Regions from separate parts of the Serratia plymuthica genome, predicted to be linked through region 2. Evidence: predicted binding sites of a transcription regulator. Region 2 holds the regulator's gene; the other holds the start of a gene.

Region 1 (10,816 bases), 2.6 Mb from region 2:
CGCGGCCGGTTAATCGCGCCCGCGCAGCCACGGGTTGTCGCTGGCGGCGCTGTTGACCATATCGATATAGAGATCTTCCACCTGCTTGCGCGCCCACGGCGTGCGGCGCAAAAACTTCAGGCTGGACTTGATGCTGGGATCGCTGCTGAAACAGTTGATGCGAATGCGTTCGGCCAGCCCTGACCAGCCATAGCTCTCCACCAGCTTAGTTAAAAGTTGTTCCAGAGTGACGCCGTGCAACGGGTCTTTGGACTGGTGTTCGGTCATGGTCTTTGGCTCGCGTTAGTCAATTGGCCGCACACCATAATCAGCTTTGGCGCAGGCGACAAGAAATTTATCCCCTTCGTCTTTCAAACTGCAGCATTGTCGGCTGCAGCTTGAAATCCATTGGGGATAAACCTGAACAACATCCGCTGTCTTAACGACTCACGAGATGGCGATAAACTGCTCGCGCAGCTGATGGATTTCGTCACGCAAACCGGCAGCCAGCTCGAACTCCAGATTCTGCGCGTGGGTATACATCTGCGCTTCCAGCTCGCGGATTTTCTGATCCAGCGCTTTTGGCGTCAGGTGCTGATACTGGGCGGCGCTTTCTGCGGCCTTGCCCTTCCCTCGGCCCTTGCTGCGGTTGCCCGGTTGGCCGAGCTGCAGGATATCGGACACTTTCTTGTTCAGGCCTTTAGGCACGATGCCGTTTTCTTCGTTGAACGCCTGCTGTTTGGCGCGGCGGCGTTCGGTCTCGCCAATCGCCCTGGCCATCGAGTCGGTAATTCTGTCGCCGTAGAGGATCGCCTTGCCGTTGAGGTTACGCGCCGCACGGCCGATGGTTTGGATCAGAGAACGTTCGGAGCGCAGGAAGCCTTCCTTGTCTGCGTCCAGAATCGCCACCAGCGACACCTCAGGCATGTCCAGCCCCTCGCGCAACAGGTTGATGCCCACCAGCACGTCAAACTCGCCCAGGCGCAGGTCACGAATGATTTCGACGCGTTCCACGGTATCGATGTCCGAGTGCAGATAGCGCACGCGCTCGCCGTGCTCTTCCAGATATTCGGTCAGATCTTCCGCCATGCGCTTGGTCAGAGTAGTGACCAACACGCGTTCCTTGACCGCCACCCGCTTGCGGATCTCGGAAAGCAGGTCGTCCACCTGGGTGGTGACCGGCCGTACTTCCACTATCGGATCCAGCAGCCCGGTAGGCCGTACGACCTGATCGACAATGTCGCCGCCGGATTTCTCCAGCTCATATTTGCCCGGCGTGGCGGACACGTAGATTGTCTGCGGCGCCAGCGCTTCGAACTCTTCAAAACGCATCGGGCGGTTATCCAGCGCCGACGGCAGGCGGAAACCGTATTCCACCAGCGTTTCCTTGCGCGAACGGTCACCTTTGTACATGCCGCCGATTTGCGGAATGGTGACGTGCGATTCATCGACCACCAGCAGGCCATCCGCCGGCAGATAGTCAAACAGCGTCGGTGGCGGCTCACCCTCGCTGCGCCCGGACAGATAGCGCGAGTAGTTTTCGATGCCGGAGCAGTAACCCAGTTCGTTCATCATCTCCAAATCAAACTGGGTACGCTGCGTCAGACGCTGTTCTTCCAGCAGCTTGTTGTTGGCCAGCAGCACCTTGCGTCGCTCGGCCAGATCCACCTTGATCTCTTCCATCGCCTGCAGGATCCGCTCGCGCGGCGTCACGTAGTGCGACTTCGGGTAAATGGTAAAACGCTGTACCACCTGCTCGATCTGGCCGGTCAAGGGATCGAACAGCGAAAGCCGCTCGACTTCTTCATCAAACAGCTCGATGCGCAACGCCAGCTCGTCCGACTCTGCCGGGAAGATGTCGATCACCTCGCCGCGCACGCGGAAGGTGGCGCGCTGGAAAGCCTGATCGTTGCGGGAATATTGCAGCTCCGTCAAACGCCGCAGGATCGAACGTTGATCGATGATCATGCCCTTGGTCAGGTGCAGCATCATCTTCAGATACAGCTCCGGATCGCCCAGGCCGTAGATGGCCGACACCGATGCCACCACCACGACGTCGCGGCGTTCCAGCAGCGCTTTGGTGGCTGAAAGGCGCATTTGTTCGATGTGCTCGTTCACCGCGGAGTCTTTTTCAATAAAGGTGTCGGAGCTGGGGACATAGGCTTCCGGCTGGTAGTAGTCGTAGTACGAGACAAAATACTCAACCGCATTCTCGGGGAAGAACTCTTTCATCTCGCCATACAGCTGCGCCGCCAGCGTCTTGTTTGGCGCCAGCACCATGGTCGGCCGGTTTAGATCGGCGATGACGTTGGCGACGGTAAATGTCTTGCCCGAACCGGTAACGCCCAGCAGCGTTTGATGCGCCAGACCGTCTTCCAGGCCCTCTTCCAGCTTGCGAATGGCTTCCGGCTGATCGCCGGCCGGTTTGAAATCGGAATGCAGTTTGAAAATTTTACTCATTGACTCGGCTACCCTGTGGAGATGCGCGCGCTCAGGCGGCCATGGAGCGGATGCTCGACGAATGGCCCCTAATTATGGAAAGCCCCGGCGATTTTCGCCAGTGCCTATGATACTGGATATAAAACCAGCTTCAAGCGATTCGTTGCTCAAGATAATGCATCCCGCTGTTGGCCCCCGCGCCGACGCGCAATAGCAAAGCGCCCCCTGATGCGCATCGGCGGGGCGCGGATGCACCGACAGGGTTACAGCCGCGTGACATTTTTATTGTCAATAACTGATTTATCCCCAAAATCCGTCAAAAATTAACTTATTGATAGCACTGCGGTGAAAAATCATACATAGGAACCGCATCAATACATCGGCGTCTTGATTTTAGTTAATTTATTGATATAAAACACAATTAATAAAAAGATGAGAATGCGGTCAACGCGAACAAAACCCGCGCCCGCTCTCGCTTTAAACCGCTTTTCTAAATCTAATGCACAAGGTTATCCACAGGAATAGTGGATAACTCCCACCGCCCCGCCCGTGACGGGAGTTGCAGAAAGAACGCTTTTTGGCGTTTCACCTCGCCGAAACGGCTTTTTTAGTTATTTTTTCACAAAAATATCGCTTTGTTTATGCCGATTAGTGCTAAAAATCCCCATTGCCAAAAACACATTTATCCCATTATCGCGCTCATGCGCTGCATCTTGCCGCAACCGGTAAAATAGTTTGCACCATCGCTTTTCCTCACAGCACTGCAACAGTGCAAAAATCGTCCGCGTTAACTTTCCACCTTATTTTCATCCAGGCCGCGAGGCCAGCTCATGCCTGCCAAATGGTTAACATGGCAATAACATTCCCCTTTTTTTCCGGATTGAAAAAGTTGGCCTGAGAGTTGCAATAACGTTTAACGACAAAAGTGCGACCGGGTGAAATATCCGTGCAGGCACGGCAGGATTACCTGCTCCTCGCTCGGCGTCGGCATGGGGCTAAATAACTGGCAATGTCGAGATAAAGGCGAGAGAGCGCTGATAAACCGCCATTAACGGCCATTTTTACCTGTAAATCGTTTGTTTTTCCTGAACCTGAACTACCTCGTTAAAGGTAGCCATGCAGCATTTTATTCTGGACATTAAGACACTCGGGAAAGAAACCGCTAAGGCGGTTCGAGCAGTAAGGAGTGGATAACGCAGGGAAGTAGACGTTTGATTGCCGTTCCTGCACAAATGCCGCCCGGTGAAATCAGTGCGGTCTTTAACAGAGAACGCGTTACGCCTGCGCCCATCAGGGCGCACATCCACGAGTGGAATACGGGTCTTTGAGGAGAGTGCCGGATGTTGAGTTTAAGGTCAGTGAACCAGTTCTACGGGCAAAATCATACCCTGTGGGATATTAACCTGGAGTTGCCGCGCGGCCAGTGCACGGTGCTTATCGGTCGCAACGGCGTGGGCAAAACCACGTTGGTCAACTGCATTATGGGGCATTTGCCGGTCGTCAGCGGCAGTATGACCTGGCAGTTGGCGGATGAACCTCCGCAGAATCTGCTGCAACAGCCGATGGAAAACCGGGCGGCGCTGGGCATCAGCTACGTGCCGCAAGGGAGGCAAATATTCTCGCAGCTCAGCGTGGAAGAGAACCTGCAGGTGGCGCTGATGGCCGGCCGGGACAAAACCCGGCGCATTCCGCCGCTCATTTACAGCCTGTTCCCCAACCTGCGAGAAATGCGCAGCCGCCGGGCCGGTGATTTGTGCGATGGCGAGCAGCAGCAACTGGCGATTGGCCGGGCGCTGGTGCTGGAGCCGGAGTTGCTGATCCTTGATGAACCTACCAGCGGGGTACAACCTTCGATCGCCGCCGATATCGGCAACGCGATCCGCAAGCTGAACCGCGAGCTGGGCATGACGATCCTGCTGGTGGAACACAAATTGCCGTTTGTACGCCGCGTGGCGGATCGCTTTTGCCTGATGGATCAGGGCCGCAGCGTGGCGAACGGCACGCTGGAGCAGTTGGACGAGGAGTTGATCAATGCCTATCTGGCAGTGTAACTGGCGGGGCGCGGAGTATTGCGCCCCTGCTCTCGTTCGCGCCGGTTGATCCCCTTTCTCTGCTCCTGAGTTGTACCAGCCAGGACAGAGCCTGCATTGCTGTGAACGAGTCTGTGCGCCTTCCATACTCAATGGGCTTTCATACCGATTGACCTTACTGAGGAGTGGACAATGGCCGATAACGACGCAGCATTTATTCAATATAGCGACCTGAACACGAAGACCTGGACCCTGAAAGAACGTCTCGATATCGGGGGCATTTACGTCAAGTCACGCGATGAGCTGATCAAAGCGCAAACCTTCATTAAAGACACATTAAAACGACCGGCAATCGTCAAATTCACTGCCCCCTTTGAGGTATGGGTAGCGCCCAAGACCGATATCGACGTGGGTTTCGTTTATATCGACGGCAACGGCGTAAATATAACCGCTAATATTCCGAGTGGCACTGAAGACGATCACAATTATTTTATGCGTTGCTACACGACCGCCCTCGCGTTGGATAATGGTGTCCCAATTCGACCAGCGCCAATCTTAAGAAACTTTACCGTCAAAGGGATCGGTGCAAAGAAACAACCCACACCGACTACTGTAGCCGATGAAGAAAAACCCGAATACAACTTTATTGACGGGATTTTATTTGATTCACCAGAAAGCCTGCTGGGAAATTTCTCCGTTAGTAATGTATATGTCTCCGGTTTTTATTACGGCATGTATTTTGGCACCAACGCCTATATTGGGCATCACTATGCCTGCGAGATCATCCGCTGCCATGAGTGCGTGCACATGCCCACTGCTGAATCCGGTGCTAAAAATTTTGGTGAAGGGATCAACTTCTTTGGCGGCACGCTCGGTAACTCGCAAGGGCTGGCCATCGGCAACCAGAACCCGAATGGCGCTTTTCGTTTCTTCGGTACATCAATAGATTACGCTGGCGCTATCGTGAATGTGCAAGCAGGGAGCGTCGAACTGCACGGTTGCCATATCGAGTTCAATAATGAAAATAGCCCACTCACCGATTTCCCCTTCCGTTGTAGCGCCAACCAAAATGCTTCATTGCTTATTCAGGGAGGTGAGATTATTACGCTGGAAGGCCCTCTGACCAAAGATTACTGTTTTTTTGCCGAAGCGGGCAGCAGTGGAATTATCGTCGAAAACGTTAAATTTTACGGTGTAAGAACCGCGACAGGGCGTTATTTCGGCGGCACTGGCGACTTTGTGATTAATAACAGCCGGCTCGATGGCGGCGGCGGGGGTAAAGGCCTTCAAACTTTAACTACCGCGAATAATAATAAAATCAAGGACGGCAGTTTCGCATTCAGCACCAAACCCTTAGGTTGGGAGGTTTCCGGCGGTAACGTCAGCGATCCTTTTACCTCGGATGCCATTACCCTTGCCATTGAAACCGGTGCGGGCGTTAACGGCAGCAATGCGTTAAAAGTGACCAAACTGGGCAATACCAATACCAACGCCGGTCTGAGGGTGGTTGTTCCGGTATCGCAATATGAACAGTTGGGGGCCTGCTTTACTCTGAAAACGCTGAATGGCGGGTCCGGCAATTTATTTGCCACGCTTCGTTATGTCTGCATTCAGGAAACAGAAAGCAATGGCGTGTCGATCATCGCCAAATCTGATGCCGCCGCCTGGGATGGCACCCTAAACGCCAATGATTATGCTCAGTTCAAAGAGTACCGTTTCAACAGCAACAGACGAAAAGTGCCGGTTTGGGCAACCCACGTCATCCTGTCTTTCAATTTGTATGCTTTAGCGAAAAATGGCGTTCTGTACTTCGATAATGCCTGTGTTACTGCCATGTGAAAACGACAAGTCACATGATCCCCGTCCACGGCAAATGCCGTGGACGGACGACTCGACGATCAGTGGGATAAAGCGCTCAAATCCAGGTACGTTCCCAGCGCCTGCCGTTCAGGTTGCGGCAGATGCGGGATCTCCCCCAGCATTGGCGCAGGCAGCATACGGCGCAGCGTAGCCAAATATTCCTGATGACGGCGGCCCGGTGCGGTAACGTCGTTGGCAATCCACCCGGCAAGCTGCAACCCCGCCTGCTGGATCGCCTGCGCGGTCAGCACGGCATGGTTAATGCAGCCCAGTTTGATGCCCACCACCAAGATCACCGGCAGTTGTTCCCGCTGTACCCAGTCGGCGAAGGTATGCTGCCCGGAAAGCGGCGTAAACCAACCGCCGGCCCCCTCGACCAACAACCAGTCGGCCCTTTGCTCCAGGTGGCGCAGACCGGCGGAAAGCTGGGCCAGCTCGATTGGCCGCCCTTCGTCGGCACTGACAATGTGCGGCGAAGTCGGTTCGGCAAACACATAAGGATTCACTTCCTCGTAGCTCAGCGCCACGGCGCTGTTGGCCTGCAATGCCAACGCATCGCCGTTGCGCAGCCCTTCGGCCGTCATCTCGCTGCCGGAAGCGACCGGCTTGTAACCGGCCGTGCGATACCCCGCCGAAGTGGCCGCCTGCAACAAGGCGCTGCTGGCCACGGTTTTACCCACTTCGGTATCGGTACCGGTGACGAACCAACGCTTAATCACGATAAATCACTCCATAAACCAGATGATAGCTGAGCGGAAATTCCCCGCCCCGGCGCGGATAGGCCGCCTGCAAGGCGGCAAGCCGCCGGCGGGACAGCAAACCGGCTTCGCGCCCCTGATGCAAATGGGTGGCGCCGATCCCCTTGAGCGATCGCATCAGCGCCATCACATCAGGATAATGCAGGGTTTTCCGCTCCGTCTCCAGACGGTGGCGATAGCCGGCGCAGGCCGCGTCGATCTGCGCCAGCGGCAGAAAGTCGTTCACGTGACGCTCGCCGTCTACCTGCTGCCAGGCATCGCCCAGCTCCTGCAGCGAACCTTCCGCCAGCGTAGAAAACAAAATCACGCCACCCGGCCGGGTGACGCGGTACAGCTCCGCCAAAGCGCGCGGTAAATCACTGCACCATTGCACCACCAGGCTGCTGAAACAGATATCCACCGCAGCAGCTGGCAACGGCACATTTTCGATATCCCCCAGCAAATAATGGTCCGCAGCCTGCTGCTGGCGGGCGAATGCCAGCATGCCCGGCGCCAGATCGAGCGCGGTGACCTGTTTCCCCCGTTCGCGCCAACGGCGGCTGAAGTGCCCGGTGCCGCAGCCTGCGTCGAGCAGCTGTTCGCCCCGATGCTCCGCCCCCATCCCCAGCAAGCGCTCACCGACGTCACGTTGCAGCACCGCCGCCGAATCATAACTGCCCGCCGCGCGGCTGAAGGCCGAGGCTACCGCCTGCTTGTTGACCGGCTCAAAGGCTGACGTCATGCAATACCTCCAGCAGGCGATCGATATCCTGCGGCTGATGCGCCGCCGTCAGGGTAATGCGCAGGCGCGCGCCGCCCGGCGGCACCGTTGGCGGGCGAATGGCGCTCACCCACAACCCCTGGTCACGCAGTTGCTGCGCCAGATCGAGCGTACGCTGGTTGTCACCCACCAGCAGCGGCTGAATGGCGGTCACCGACGCCGTCAGGGCTAATGGCAACTGGGCCGCACCTTGCCGGAAGCGCTGAATATTGTCCTGCAGCCGGGCGCGCAATTCGTCACCCTGCTGGATGCGCTGCAACGCCGTCTGCAAGGCGCAAGCCTGCGCCGGCGGCATTGAGGTGCTGTAAATCAAATGGCGGGCAAACTGCAGCAGATATTCCGCCGTGGCCTCGTCGCACAGCACGGCCGCGCCGCTGACGCCAAAGGCTTTGCCAAAGGTGACCACCAGCAGTTCGGGCCGCACGCCCTGCTGCCAGCAACTGCCGCGCCCCTGTTCGCCATGAACGCCGATGCCGTGCGCGTCATCGACCATCAGCCAGGCTCCCGCCGCTTGGGTCAGGCGATGCAGCTCCGCCAGCGGTGCGCTGTCGCCGTCCATGCTGAACACCCCTTCGGTCACCGCCAGCATCTGGCCACCGCAGGATTTTGCCAGCAGACCGGCCAGCGCCTGCGGCTGATTGTGGCGAAAGCGACGCAGTTGGGCCGGTGAATGGGCGGCCGCCTCCAGCAGCGACGCGTGGCTGAGCCGGTCCGCCAAGATGCGATCGTCCGCCTGCATCAGCGCCGCCAGCAATGCCTGATTGGCGGCATAGCCGGAGATAAACAGCAGCGCACGCGGGTAACCGAGCCACTCCGCCAGTTGCTGTTCCAGCGCCTGATGCGCCGCACTGAACCCGGTGACGTGCCCGGAGCCGCCACTGCCGACGCCATACTGCTCGGCGCCCTGCTGCCAGGCGGCGATCACCTGCGGATCCTGGCTCAGGCCAAGATAGTCGTTGCCGGAAAAGTTCAGGTAGCGCTCGCCGTTGAGCTGAATATGGCGGCCATTGCCGCCCTGATTCACCTGGCGACGACGGTAAGCGGCATTCTGCTGCCGCTCCTCCAGCGCCTGTTCAATACGTTGTTGCCAGCTCATTACAGCGCCGCGTTGTAAAACTCAGCGGTATCGGCATGCAGCAGTTGCTCCGCCAGTACCTGTTGCTGCTGGTTGTCGCCGTGCTCGGTTGCGGTCTGCTGCGGGTTGAGGCCCAGTTTGCGGAACAGTTGCAGATCTTTGTCTTCTTCCGGATTTGGCGTGGTCAGCAGTTTGCAGCCATAGAAGATAGAGTTGGCGCCGGCCATAAAGCACATCGCCTGAGTTTGCTCGTTCATTTGTTCGCGACCGGCGGAAAGGCGGACGTAAGAGGCCGGCATCATGATGCGCGCCACCGCGATGGTGCGGATGAAATCGAACGGATCGACGTCATCGTTATCCGCCAGCGGCGTGCCTTTTACCTTCACCAGCATGTTGATCGGCACGCTCTCCGGCGGTGTCGGCAGGTTAGCCAGCTGCACCAGCAGCCCCGCGCGGTCACGCACCGTCTCGCCCAGCCCGACGATGCCGCCGGAACAGACTTTAATGCCCGCCCCGCGCACCTTGTCCAGCGTGTCCAGACGTTCCTGATAGCTGCGGGTGGTGATGATGTTGCCGTAGAACTCCGGCGAAGTGTCCAGATTGTGGTTGTAATAATCCAGCCCGGCGTCCGCCAGCCGTTCTGCCTGGGTGTGGTCAAGCGTGCCCAACGTCATGCAGGTTTCCATGCCCATCGCCTTCACCCCCTGCACCATCTGTTGCAGATAAGGCATATCGCGCTCGTGCGGATTCTTCCACGCCGCCCCCATGCAGAAGCGGGTCGATCCATTCGCTTTGGCCTTGCGCGCCGATTCCAGCACCTGTTCCACCTGCATCAGCCGCTCGGACTCAAGACCGGTTTTGTAGCGTGAACTTTGCGGGCAGTATTTGCAGTCTTCCGGACAGGCGCCGGTTTTGATTGATAACAGCGTACTCACCTGCACCTGGCGCGGGTCAAAATGCTGACGGTGAACGGTCTGGGCTTCAAACAGCAGCTCAAGTAACGGTTTATCAAATAAGGTCTGGGCAAGACCTACTGTCCAGTGAATGCGATCGGCCATTACGGCGTCTCCAAAAATGAAAAAAGTGTCATCAGTGTAGATATTGTGGATATACTGTCAACCATTACGAATATGATTTGGTTTACAAGAATGTCTATCAGCGCCTCCGACCTTGAATTCGACCAGCGCCATATCTGGCACCCCTACACCTCCATGAGCCATCCATTGCCCTGCTATCCGGTAGAGGCCGCCAGCGGCGTCGAACTGCAATTGGCCGATGGCCGGCGTCTGGTAGACGGCATGTCTTCCTGGTGGGCGGCGATCCACGGCTATAACCACCCGCAGCTGAATCTGGCCGCCACCCGGCAGTTGGAAAAAATGTCGCACGTGATGTTCGGCGGCATCACCCATCCCGCCGCTATCGCACTGTGCCGCAGGCTGGTGGAGATGACGCCGGAGGCGCTGCAATGCGTGTTTCTGGCGGATTCCGGCTCGGTGGCCGTCGAAGTGGCGCTGAAGATGGCGCTGCAATACTGGCAGGCGCGCGGGGAGCGGCGGCAGCGTATTCTGACCCTGCGTCACGGCTATCACGGCGATACCTTCGGCGCGATGTCGGTGTGCGATCCGGACAACTCGATGCACAGCCTGTATCAGGGCTATCTCGCGCCGCACCTGTTCGCCACCGCGCCGCAGTGCCGTTTTGATGAGCCGTGGAATGAAAACGACATTGCGCCGTTCGCCGCGCTGCTGGAACAGCATGCCGGGGAGATCGCCGCAGTGATTCTGGAGCCGGTGGTGCAAGGCGCAGGTGGGATGCGCATTTACCACCCGACCTACCTCAAGCGGGTGCGCGAGCTGTGCGACCAGCACCAGATCCTGCTGATTGCCGATGAAATCGCCACCGGTTTTGGCCGCAC
Region 2 (10,816 bases):
GGATTGCTGCGTGCCGTTAAAACAAATGATAGCCAGATCGTCCGGCACACGCAGGTGATGTTCCGCCAGCGCAGAGAGGCAGCCGAGCGCCTGCTGTTCGTTGGAGGTGAATACCGCCCGCGGACGGGGACCTTGAACCATTTTCTGCGCTGCCTGAAACCCGCCCTGGCGGGTATAGGGCGCTTCAAAAATCCACTCTTCGCGTGGCGTAATGCCTGCTTCGAGCAACGCATCGCGCCAGCCGTTCAGGCGATCCTGAGCGTTAAGCATGGTCAGCGGACCAACAAAAATGCCGATCTCCAGGTAGCCGTGCTGTAACAGATGGCGGGTTGCCTGACAGGCGGCCTCGCGTTCGTCGACGCGTATGGCGCAGATGCCGGCATGGCTGTCGATGGTGTCTATCATCACGCAGGGGGTGTCGGAGGCGCGGATCAGATCGAACCACGGGTGGCGATCGACGCTGGTGTACAGCAGGCCGTCGACCTGACGGCTCAGCAGATGGTTAATTAATTCGTACTCGCGCTGGCGGTCATCGCCGGCGTCGCCCAATAGCAGCACGCGACCCTGGCTGAACGCCTCACGCTGTAGCGCCCGCGCCAGCGTGGCGAAAAACGGATTGGAGATGTCGGGCACGACCAAACCGTAGGTCTGCGTGCTGCCCGAGGCCAGCGCCCGGGCGATGTCATTCGGCCGATAACCGGTCTGTTCGATGGCCGCCAGCACCCGCAGACGAGTGGCTTCCGCCACCGGGCGCGGGCCCTTGTTGATCACGTAGCTGACTACGGCGACCGACGTGCCCGCTACGCGGGCGACGTCGGCGCGGGTGATGCGCCGTGCGGGTTGCTTATCCAAGTGGGATTCCTGTGCGCCCTGGTTACACCGCATCCTGCGGCAGATTGAGATCGCGGCCGCGGGTTTCCGGTGCAAAGAAGGTAGTGATTAAGCCAATGGCCGCCATTACAACAAAATAGCAGGCGACAGGCCACCAGTGACCGAAACCGGACAGCAGCGCGGTGGCGATCAAGGGCGCGGTGCCGCCGGAGAGGATAGAACCCAGCTCCTTGGCGAACGCCATTTTTGAGTAGCGATTTTTGACGCCGAACAGTTCCACCCCATAAGCGGCCTGCACGCCAAAAATCCCCAGCGACGCAATGCACATGCCGACGACAATCACCGAAATCACCGTCGCCGGATCGCGGCTGTCGAGCAGCCAGAAAGCCGGGAAGGCATACAGCACCAGCAGCAGGCAGAAACAGCGGTAGGTGATGCGGCGGCCGAAGCGATCGGAAAGCCAACCGGCGAGCGGGATCACCAGAAAGCCGCACAGTGAAGCGATCATCACCGCCAACGCCGGCACCGACTTATCCACCATCAGCACCTTGGCGACATAGCCCACGATAAAGCCCTGGCACAGGTAAGACGGACCGTTTTCGCCGATGCGCAGGCCGAGCATCACCCAGAAGGCTTTGGTGCGCTGCAGATAGCTGCGGTCATCCGGCGCGGCGGCGCTGTCGAGCATCCGCTGATGATTTTGCTGCAGTTCCCGTTCAAAGACCGGCGTTTCACGCACGTGTCGGCGCAGATAGAGCGCGCCCCCGGCGATCAGGATGCTGGCAAGGAACGGAATGCGCCAGCCCCAGGCGATCAGATCGGCTTTATCCAACTGCAACACCAGTAACCAGACCAGCGAGGCCAGCAGGGTGCCGCTGTTGGAGCCAATAGCAATGATTGAGGCGACCAGTCCGCGCCGTTTGGCCGGTGCGTATTCCGCCAGCATCACGGCACCGCCGGAAAGCTCCGCCCCGGCGCCGAACCCTTGGGCAAAACGCAGGATCACCAGGCAGGTTGGCGCCCAGACGCCGATTTGCGCGTAGGAGGGGATCAGCCCGATCAGCGTGGTGGAGACGCCCATCAGCGCCACGGTGGAGATCAGCACCACGCGGCGGCCTTTGCGATCGCCAATCCAGCCGAAGATCAAAGCGCCGATAGGGCGGGCGATAAAACCGACCGAGTAGGTGGCGAAACTGGCCAGCAACGCCACCATAGGGGTGGCTTCGGGAAAGAACACGTCGCCGAACACCATGCCGGCCGCCAGGCCGTACAGGGCGAAATCGACATATTCCATGGCGGTACCGAGCCAGCATGAGAAGGTGGCGCGCCAGAATTGGCTGCGCCCTTCTTTGGTGGCCAGGCGTTCATCGGCTGCCAGCGTATCGCCGGTGGCCTGTGGGGGGGCAAGCGTTGTTTCGCTCATGGCATTGATGTCCTCTTTTCGTCATGCGCCATGAGTGGCGCCGTTAAAGATGGTTTCCCTGGCGTCGGCAATAAGATTTGCTGACAAAAGTGTCGGTCTGATGGCGATTCAACGTTGCCTTGCAAAGGTATCTACGCGCGTAGATAAAACAATGCCGCAGAGGCGAAAGTTTGCAGACGATCACAGAATCCCCATCGCTCCGGGGATTGAAGGTAGAGAAAACAGATGGCAGAAAGATGACATTACGGCGTTTTATCGCAGCGATTTTGCTGCCTGCCGCGCCACGAATCCGCCTGCCGCTTTTGGATTTCTGCGTTACAATGGATTTCTGTTAACAGTTTGTATGGTCTGGTGCAGCCCGCAGGGTGAGGCGTCAGGCCTGGAGTAGAACAATGTCTGGCAATAGGGATTCCATCCTGCCGCCGCTTGAGTGGTTATCTGCGCAATCCCCCCCGGTACCCGCCGCCGTCAGTGACTGGCTGATGGAGCCAGGATCCATGACCCGCCGTTTTGAACGCCACTGCGGGCGCGTGCACGTCGAACCGCAGCGCGAATGTTTCGTCACCCGCGACCAGTTGGGTGAAGAGGCCGAGCACCTGCCGGACAGCCCGCGTTACTGGCTGCGTGAGATTGTACTGCTGGGCGATAACCAGCCCTGGCTGCTGGGGCGCACGGTGATCCCGCAGGAAACCCTGACCGGGCCGGATCAGGCGCTGGTGGATTTGGGCACGCTGCCGCTGGGGCGTTACCTGTTCAGCAGCGGTGAATTGACTCGCGATTACATTCATATGGGGCGGCAGGATGCGCTGTGGGCGCGCCGTTCCCGTTTGCGGCTGGCGGGCAAGCCGTTGTTGCTGACCGAACTGTTTTTACCTGCTTCGCCGTTGTACGCGGCGGGCAGTACGGAAACTGCATGATGAGGAGAGGAAATACCTTGGAGGGAAGCGTGACTCAAAGCAAATGGCGGGCTTACAGCCATCTGATGCGCCTCGATAAACCGATCGGCAGCCTGTTGCTGCTGTGGCCAACGCTGTGGGCGCTGTGGATTGCGGGGCAGGGTGTGCCGCCGCTGTCCATTCTGCTGGTGTTTGTCCTTGGGGTGTTCCTGATGCGCGCTGCCGGCTGTGTGGTCAATGACTATGCCGATCGCGCCGTTGACGGGCATGTGAAGCGTACCGCGGGGCGCCCAATGCCGAGCGGCCGGGTGAGCGAGAAAGAGGCCAAGATCCTGTTCGTGGTGCTGGTGCTGGTCTCGTTTGGGCTGGTGCTGACGCTGAACAGCATGACCATTTGGCTATCGCTGGCGGCGCTGGCGCTGGCGTGGGTCTATCCGTTTATGAAACGGGTTACCAATCTGCCGCAGTTCGTGCTGGGAGCGGCGTTTGGCTGGGGTATTCCAATGGGGTATGCCGCCGTCAGCGAGTCGCTGCCGCTGAGTTGCTGGCTGCTGCTGCTGGCCAATATCTGCTGGACGGTGGCTTACGATACGCTGTATGCCATGGTAGACCGCGACGATGACCTGAAGATTGGCGTCAAATCCACCGCCATTCTGTTTGGCCGTTACGACAAGCTGATCGTCGGTCTGCTGCAGTTCGCCACACTGCTGCTGTTGCTGTGGGTTGGATATCTCGCACAGCTGAGCGGGGCATTTTATTGGTCGTTGCTGCTGGCGGGCGCCTTGTTTATCCATCAGCAAAAGCAAATCGCCACCCGCGATCGCGATGCCTGCTTCAAGGCATTCCTGGATAACAACTACGTCGGGCTGGTGTTGTTTATCGGTATCGCATTGAGTTACTGGCAGGGTTAGCGGTATTTCGGCAATAAAAAAGGCACCTGACGGTGCCTTTTTGTTTATTAACCAATTACTCGTCTTTTTCTTCCGTTGTCGCCGTTTCCGGCTGCACGCTGGTTTCCGCCGGCATGCTGACGCTTTCGATAGTCAGCTTGATTTCCGGGGTAATCAAATCGCTCAGCATGCTGTACACCTCCAGGGTGTGCTCACGGACGGCATCGCCGATATCGTTGATGTAGCCTTCTTCACGCAGCGTCGCCACCAGGGTAGAGAACACCGCCTTGTCGAAGAACTCCGGCGCGTTGATGCCGTGCAGCACCGAAAGGCGCTGGGCCATGATGCGGCTCTCTTTCTCCAGCGCGCCGCGGTTGATGCTCGGGTTGGCGCTGAGGATAGACATGGTGATGGCATAGCGCTGCAACGTTTCGCGCACGCCGGCTGCCAGCAACTGCAGAGGGCGAATGCGCGCCGGGTTAAGCACCAGATCGTCGCCTTTGTCGCAGATGAGCTGCTGACGGATCATTTCCTCGATCAGCGGCCGCAGCACTTCCGGCAACTGTTCCTTGTCGTTATGCAGGAACAGTTCGGCCTTCAGCATCGGGTAAATCAGGCCGATCTGCCGCAGCAGCTCAGCGCGTGACACCCGGCGGTGATGCATCACTATGGTGGCGATCAGCGAAGGCAGCACCAGCAGATGGTGGATATTGTTGCGGTAATAGGTCATCAGCACCGCCTGCTCGCGCGGCAGGATGATGATATCGCCGATGTTATCCTTCTCCACCTCGAACTTGTTCATGTTCAGCGCGTGATCCAGCAGCTCGTCCGGCGTCTGGGTCGGCACGGTGACGTCGCCGGCGTAAGGCACGTTGCGCATCAGTTGCAGATAACACTCCAACTGCTCAAGCAACTGCTCGCGGGTCAGCGAGCGCTGGCGTGAGGCCAGCAGCGCCGTGGAACACAGGTTCATGGCATTGGCGGCGGCCGCGTTGTTGATGCGCACCATAATCTTGGCCGCCAGGTCGTTGACCGTTGGCGTCAGCCAGCTTGGACGTTGGGCTTCGATCGGGTCAATCGATTCGCGCCACTGCGGCACATGCTGGTTCAGATAGGCGGTCAACGGCAGCGGATCGCCGAAGTTGACGTAACCCTGGCCGAGATTACGCAGTTTGCGCAGGCCGCGCAGCATCTGCAACAGGCTCTCTTTTTCCTTGGTCGCCCCGCGCAGTTCTTTGGCGTAGGTACCTACCTCCATCACGTGTTCGTAACCGATGTAGATCGGCACCAGCGTGATAGGGCGAGTACCGCCGCGCAGCATGGCCTGAATGGTCATCGACAGGGTGCCGGTCTTCGGTTCCAGCAGGCGCCCGGTACGGGAACGGCCGCCTTCGACGAAGTATTCCACCGAGTAGCCGCGGGTAAACAGCTCGCCGAGGTATTCGCGGAACACCGTCGAGTACAGTTTGTTGCCTTTGAAGGTGCGGCGAATAAAGAACGCGCCCAGGCGACGGAAGATCGGCCCGGCCGGCCAGAAGTTGAGGTTGATGCCGGCGGCGATGTGCGGCGGCACCAGGCCCTGGTGATACAGCACGTAGGACAGCAGCAGGTAGTCCATATGGCTGCGGTGGCACGGCACATACACGATCTCGTGGCCGTCCTGCGCCAACTGGCGCACGCGCTCGGCATTGGTGACGTTGATGCCCTGATACAGCCGGTTCCAGGTCCAGCTCAGCACGCGATCGGAAAGACGCACCGTCTCGTACGAGAAGTCGGCGGCGATCTCTTCCATCAGCGCAATGGCGTTCTGCTGGGCCTTTTCGTGGGAAATTTTCTTGCTGCGCGCTTCGTCTTCGACCGCTTTTTCGATCGCTTTGGAGGCCAGCAGCTTATTGAACAGATCCTGGCGGGCCGGCAGGCTCGGGCCGACGGCGGCCAGACGTTGACGCGAGAAATGCATGCGCGCCACGCGCGCCAGTTTCTGCGCGATAATTTTGTCCGTGCCGTGTTCGGTCGCCATTCGGCGCAGTGAAACGGTGTTGGAGAAACGCACGAAGCTGTCGCGGCCCAGCCACAGCACGGCGAAGAATTTCTGAACGCCGTTCAGCAAGCGCAGATGCGGCGTGCCGTGACCTTCGCGGCCCGGAGAACGGCCGAACATCACCGAAACCGGCAGCATCTGAATATCGAGATCCGGATTGCTGCGGTGCAGATCCAGATAGTCGTGAAACAGTTTTACCGATTCTTCTTTCGGCGTGTAGTAGCGGAATACGCGCGGGCCGTCGTGGATAAACACGTGGCTTGGCAGTACGGTGCCGTCTATCTCCAGCGGATTGAGGGGATCGGGCAAATCCTGCGCCAGGCACTGGGTGCGCAGCGTCAGCAAATCCGCCTTGGAATTATAAGGTAAAACATACAAAATCGGTCGTGTGGGATCCAACCCTAACTCCGTGACCGGATCTGAAGGGATAACCTTACTTCTTACCAACAATTTGAGTGGTAAATTCAATAATTTATAATAAATTTTACGCCAACCTGACATAACAACGTGAAGCCTCTTGTTAGCAATGCGCCGCAAGCATACCAGAAACCGGGTAGCAGATCTGTGGTGTTGGAAAACCGGGAGCCGGGAGAGTTTCCTGACCCAAGCTCTATAATTATGACTTACCTCTGTGAAAGGCACTAAAAAACATGGCAAACCAAGCAACCGGCCTGACCCGTATTATTAAAGCCGCCGGCTACTCATACAAAGGCTTTTCTGCTGCCTGGCAGCACGAAGCCGCCTTCCGCCAGGAACTGGTGGCGACCGTGCTGGCTATCATACTGGCGATCTGGCTGGATGTGGGTGCGATAGCGCGCATTTTACTGATCGGATCGGTACTGTTGGTCGTGATCGTCGAGATGCTGAACAGCGCGATTGAAGCCATTGTCGACAGGGTGGGTACGGAACACCACGAGCTTTCCGGCCGCGCGAAAGATATGGGGTCGGCGGCGGTAACGCTGACGATCGTACTGGCGCTGTTTGTCTGGGGTTCTGTACTGTGGCAGCACTTTGTCTGAGTGGAATGCTTCATTGCGGCGGGGACGCTAATCCCTGATTTTTATTCATTCTTCGGTTCCCAAGCCGCGCTTACCTGTATATACTCACAGCAAGACTGTATAAACAAACAGGGGGCGGAATGAAAGCATTAACTACCAGACAACAAGAAGTCTATGATCTGATTCGCGATCATATTTCGTCAACTGGCATGCCGCCAACGCGCGCCGAGATCGCCATGCGTCTGGGGTTCCGTTCGCCAAATGCTGCAGAAGAACATCTGAAAGCGCTGGCGCGCAAGGGCGTGATCGAGATCGTCTCCGGCGCTTCACGCGGTATTCGCCTGTTGATGGAAGATGAAGAAGGTTTGCCGCTCATTGGCCGCGTGGCCGCCGGTGAACCGCTGCTGGCGCAGCAGCATATCGAAGGGCACTATAAGGTGGATCCTTCCCTGTTCAAACCGAGCGCGGATTTCCTGCTGCGGGTCAACGGCATGTCGATGCGTGATATCGGCATTCTCGACGGCGATCTGCTGGCGGTGCATAAAACCCAGGACGTGCGTAACGGCCAGGTGGTTGTGGCGCGTATTGAAGACGAAGTGACGGTCAAACGTCTGAAAAAGCACGGCAATGTGGTTGAACTGCTGCCGGAAAACAGCGAATTCCAGCCTATCGTGGTCGATCTGCGTCAGCAGAATTTCACCATTGAAGGCTTGGCGGTCGGCGTGATCCGCAATGGCGACTGGATTTAACCCACCCGCCTGAACGTCGTCCCCTGATTTAAATCGCCCCAGCTCTGGGGCGATATCATTTCTGATTTCAATGTAATACCCAATAGATTTCAAGGCGCGGGAAGGCGTCCAGCGAGAGAATCCGCAGGAGCTTACTCAAGTAAGTGACCGGGGTGATCGCGCGTAGCCAACACATCTGCACCTTGAAAGATGAAGGGTATCCACGGGAACATTTCACTATGCGCCTGCTTTCTGCCTTCACCAGCGATACTGATAAAGCCCTATGGCGCCTTGCGTTGCCCATGATCTTTTCCAATATTACCGTCCCGCTGCTGGGGTTGGTGGATACGGCGGTGATTGGCCACCTGGACAGTTCTACCTATCTGGGCGGCGTTGCGATTGGCGCCATGGCTACCAGCTTCCTGTTTATGCTGCTGCTGTTCCTGCGCATGAGCACTACCGGGCTGGCGGCGCAGGCGCTCGGTGCGCAGGATCCGCCGGCACTGGCGCGCGCTTTTATGCAGCCGCTGCTGATGGCGGTATTGGCCGGGCTGGCGATTGTGCTGCTGCGGCATCCGTTGATCGGCATGGCGTTGCAGATCGTGGGCGGCGATGGCGCGGTGCTGGAGCAGGCGCGGCTTTTCCTCGAGATCCGCTGGTTAAGCGCGCCGGCAGCGCTGGCCAATATGGTGATTCTGGGCTGGCTGCTTGGGGTGCAATACGTGCGTGCGCCGGTGATCTTGCTGATTATCGGCAATCTGCTGAATATCTTACTGGATATCTGGCTGGTGGTGGGGTTGGGCTGGAACGTGCAGGGGGCGGCGATAGCCACCGCCATCTCTGAATATGCCACGTTGTTGCTGGGGCTATGGCTTGCCTGGCGGGTGATGCGCGTACGCGGTATTTCAGCGCCGATGCTGCGCCAGGCCTGGCGCGGTAATCTGCGGCGCCTGTTGGCGCTGAATCGCGACATTATGTTGCGTTCATTGTTGCTGCAATTGTGTTTTGCTTCGCTGACCATCTTCGGCGCCCGGCTCGGCGGCGACGTGGTGGCGGTAAACGCAGTGCTGATGAATTTACTGACTTTCACTGCCTACGCGCTCGACGGTTTTGCCTACGCGGTAGAGGCGCATTCCGGTCATGCCTATGGCGCCCGCGACGACAGCCAACTGCACAAGGTGTGGCGCGCGGCATGTCGCCAGGCTTGTCTGGTGGCGTTGGCTTTTGGGGTGGTGTATGCCTTTGCCGGGCAGCATATCGTGGCAGCGCTAACCTCTTTACCGGAACTGCGTACGCTGGCGAGCCATTATCTGCCGTGGCAGGTGGTGCTGCCGTTGGTGGGAGTGTGGTGCTATCTGCTGGATGGCATGTTTATTGGCGCTACCCGCGGCGCAGAAATGCGCAACAGCATGGCGGTGGCGGCCGTCGGTTTCGGCCTGACGTTGTTTACCGTCCCTGTATTAGGCAACCACGGATTATGGCTGGCGCTGGCGGTGTTTCTGTCGCTGCGGGGCATTGCGCTGGGCTGGTTCTGGCACCGTCACCGGCTGCACGGCACCTGGTTTACGCTGTGATAAGCCAGTGAGCCTTACCGACTATTAAGTAATTTATCTTATGTTTTTATTTGTATTTGCTTACATATTTCGAAGCGCCGCTCCATTCGGGTAGTGCTTTGTTTGTTGGCGTATTTTTCTGTTTAAATGTTTGTTAATGGATTTTTATTCTGGTTTTTATTATTTTTTCGTTATCTGCGTCTACACTTAATCATGTTGCTGGCTAAATTAATGGGGGGTGGCATCCCTTTGGTTAGCGGTAATAGACCATAAAAATTGCTGGGTTAGACGCCCTGTCAGCACAGTGTCAAACTGATTTAGCACAGGTTAACGGAGAGACTATGAACAAAGATCAAGCCGACGGTAACTGGAAACAGTTTAAAGGAAAAGTGAAGGAACAATGGGGCAAGCTGACCGATGACGATTTGACGGTCATTGAAGGGAAACGCGAACAGCTTGTCGGTAAAATCCAGGAACGTTATGGCTACCAGAAAGAGGCGGCCGAGAAAGAAGTTAAATCCTGGGAAGACCACAACAAGTATCGCTGGTAGCGAGCAGGGCCACAGCGGACGGTGGCCGTAAGCGACCGTAGCCGGCCTGGCGTTTTTCATCCCCTTAACGCCACGGCCACAGGTACAGGGAAGTGCCTGACCCACCCCGCGTCATTTATTTCTTCTTGATGGCGATACTGTGATCGTGCTCGCCGCAATCATGCTTGCTGTCGCAGGCCTCTACCTCAACACAGTCTGAACACAGGCCATGCGCTTCCACCACGCTGTGGCGCAGCACAAAACCCGACTCTTTCGCCAGCTTTTGCAGCGTTTCCTCGACCCCTTCGGTGGTGCGTTCCGTTACCTGAGCACAGCGATCGCAGATAAACAGCGCGGAAGTATGCATCGGTTGTTCGAAGTGATGGCACAACACATAGCTGTTGGCCGACTCCACCCGATGAATGAATCCTTGTTCCAAAAGAAAATCCAGCGCGCGGTAGACCGTTGGCGGTTTAGCCTGCGGTTCAGCCACGCGCAGCAGATCCAGCAGGTCATAAGCGCTGATGGCACCGGGTTGTTGTGCCATCAGGCGTAACACTTCCAGCCGCTGCGGCGTCAGCCGCACATTGCGCTGCTGGCAGAGTTGTTCAGCCTGCGCCAGCAGTTTTTCCTGGGTGCTTGAGTTCATGGCAAATATCCCGGTACGTAAAAAAACCGATTTTACCATGATTAAGCGTAATCGCCGAGAGTCGCACCCTTTTCCGCTGATAAGGATGTGACGGGGGGCAGGGGCAGCGTTTGCGCGCCTGAAAAAAGAGGAAAATCAGCCTCTATACCGACGCCTGCGCGGTGAGCAACGCCCATTTTCTCTCAGACGGAAAGTGAGCGTTGCAGGCGCCCCGCCAGCATGGTCATTTCCGCCGCCGGATTATGGCCAATCAGCATAAAGCTGTGGCTGCCATCGG

Evidence for each region. The regulator LexA, encoded in region 2, represses DNA repair genes until DNA is damaged. The targets are predictions, from matches to a motif close to TNCTGTATGTACATACAGNA.
Region 1: a site for LexA is predicted at 2,550-2,569, ahead of uvrB (excinuclease ABC subunit UvrB). Genes of this name have one in related genera too.

What each region holds. Positions count from the first base shown of each region.
Region 1 covers NZ_CP068771.1:1,104,219-1,115,034, reverse strand. Annotated here, with positions in the region: gene JK621_RS05280 (VF530 family DNA-binding protein) at 10-267, opposite strand; gene uvrB (excinuclease ABC subunit UvrB) at 427-2,439, opposite strand; gene JK621_RS05270 (ATP-binding cassette domain-containing protein) at 3,759-4,469, shown strand; gene JK621_RS05265 (hypothetical protein) at 4,641-6,287, shown strand; gene bioD (dethiobiotin synthase) at 6,347-7,027, opposite strand; gene bioC (malonyl-ACP O-methyltransferase BioC) at 7,020-7,787, opposite strand; gene bioF (8-amino-7-oxononanoate synthase) at 7,771-8,922, opposite strand; gene bioB (biotin synthase BioB) at 8,922-9,959, opposite strand; gene bioA (adenosylmethionine--8-amino-7-oxononanoate transaminase) at 10,050-10,816, shown strand, end outside.
Region 2 covers NZ_CP068771.1:3,967,183-3,977,998, forward strand. Annotated here, with positions in the region: gene JK621_RS18510 (LacI family DNA-binding transcriptional regulator) at 1-852, opposite strand, end outside; gene JK621_RS18515 (MFS transporter) at 875-2,254, opposite strand; gene JK621_RS18520 (hypothetical protein) at 2,355-2,642, shown strand; gene ubiC (chorismate lyase) at 2,647-3,171, shown strand; gene ubiA (4-hydroxybenzoate octaprenyltransferase) at 3,189-4,061, shown strand; gene plsB (glycerol-3-phosphate 1-O-acyltransferase PlsB) at 4,117-6,582, opposite strand; gene JK621_RS18540 (diacylglycerol kinase) at 6,732-7,100, shown strand; gene lexA (transcriptional repressor LexA) at 7,220-7,828, shown strand; gene dinF (MATE family efflux transporter DinF) at 8,047-9,381, shown strand; gene JK621_RS18555 (CsbD family protein) at 9,702-9,911, shown strand; gene zur (zinc uptake transcriptional repressor Zur) at 10,027-10,539, opposite strand; gene JK621_RS18565 (anti-sigma factor family protein) at 10,722-10,816, opposite strand, start outside.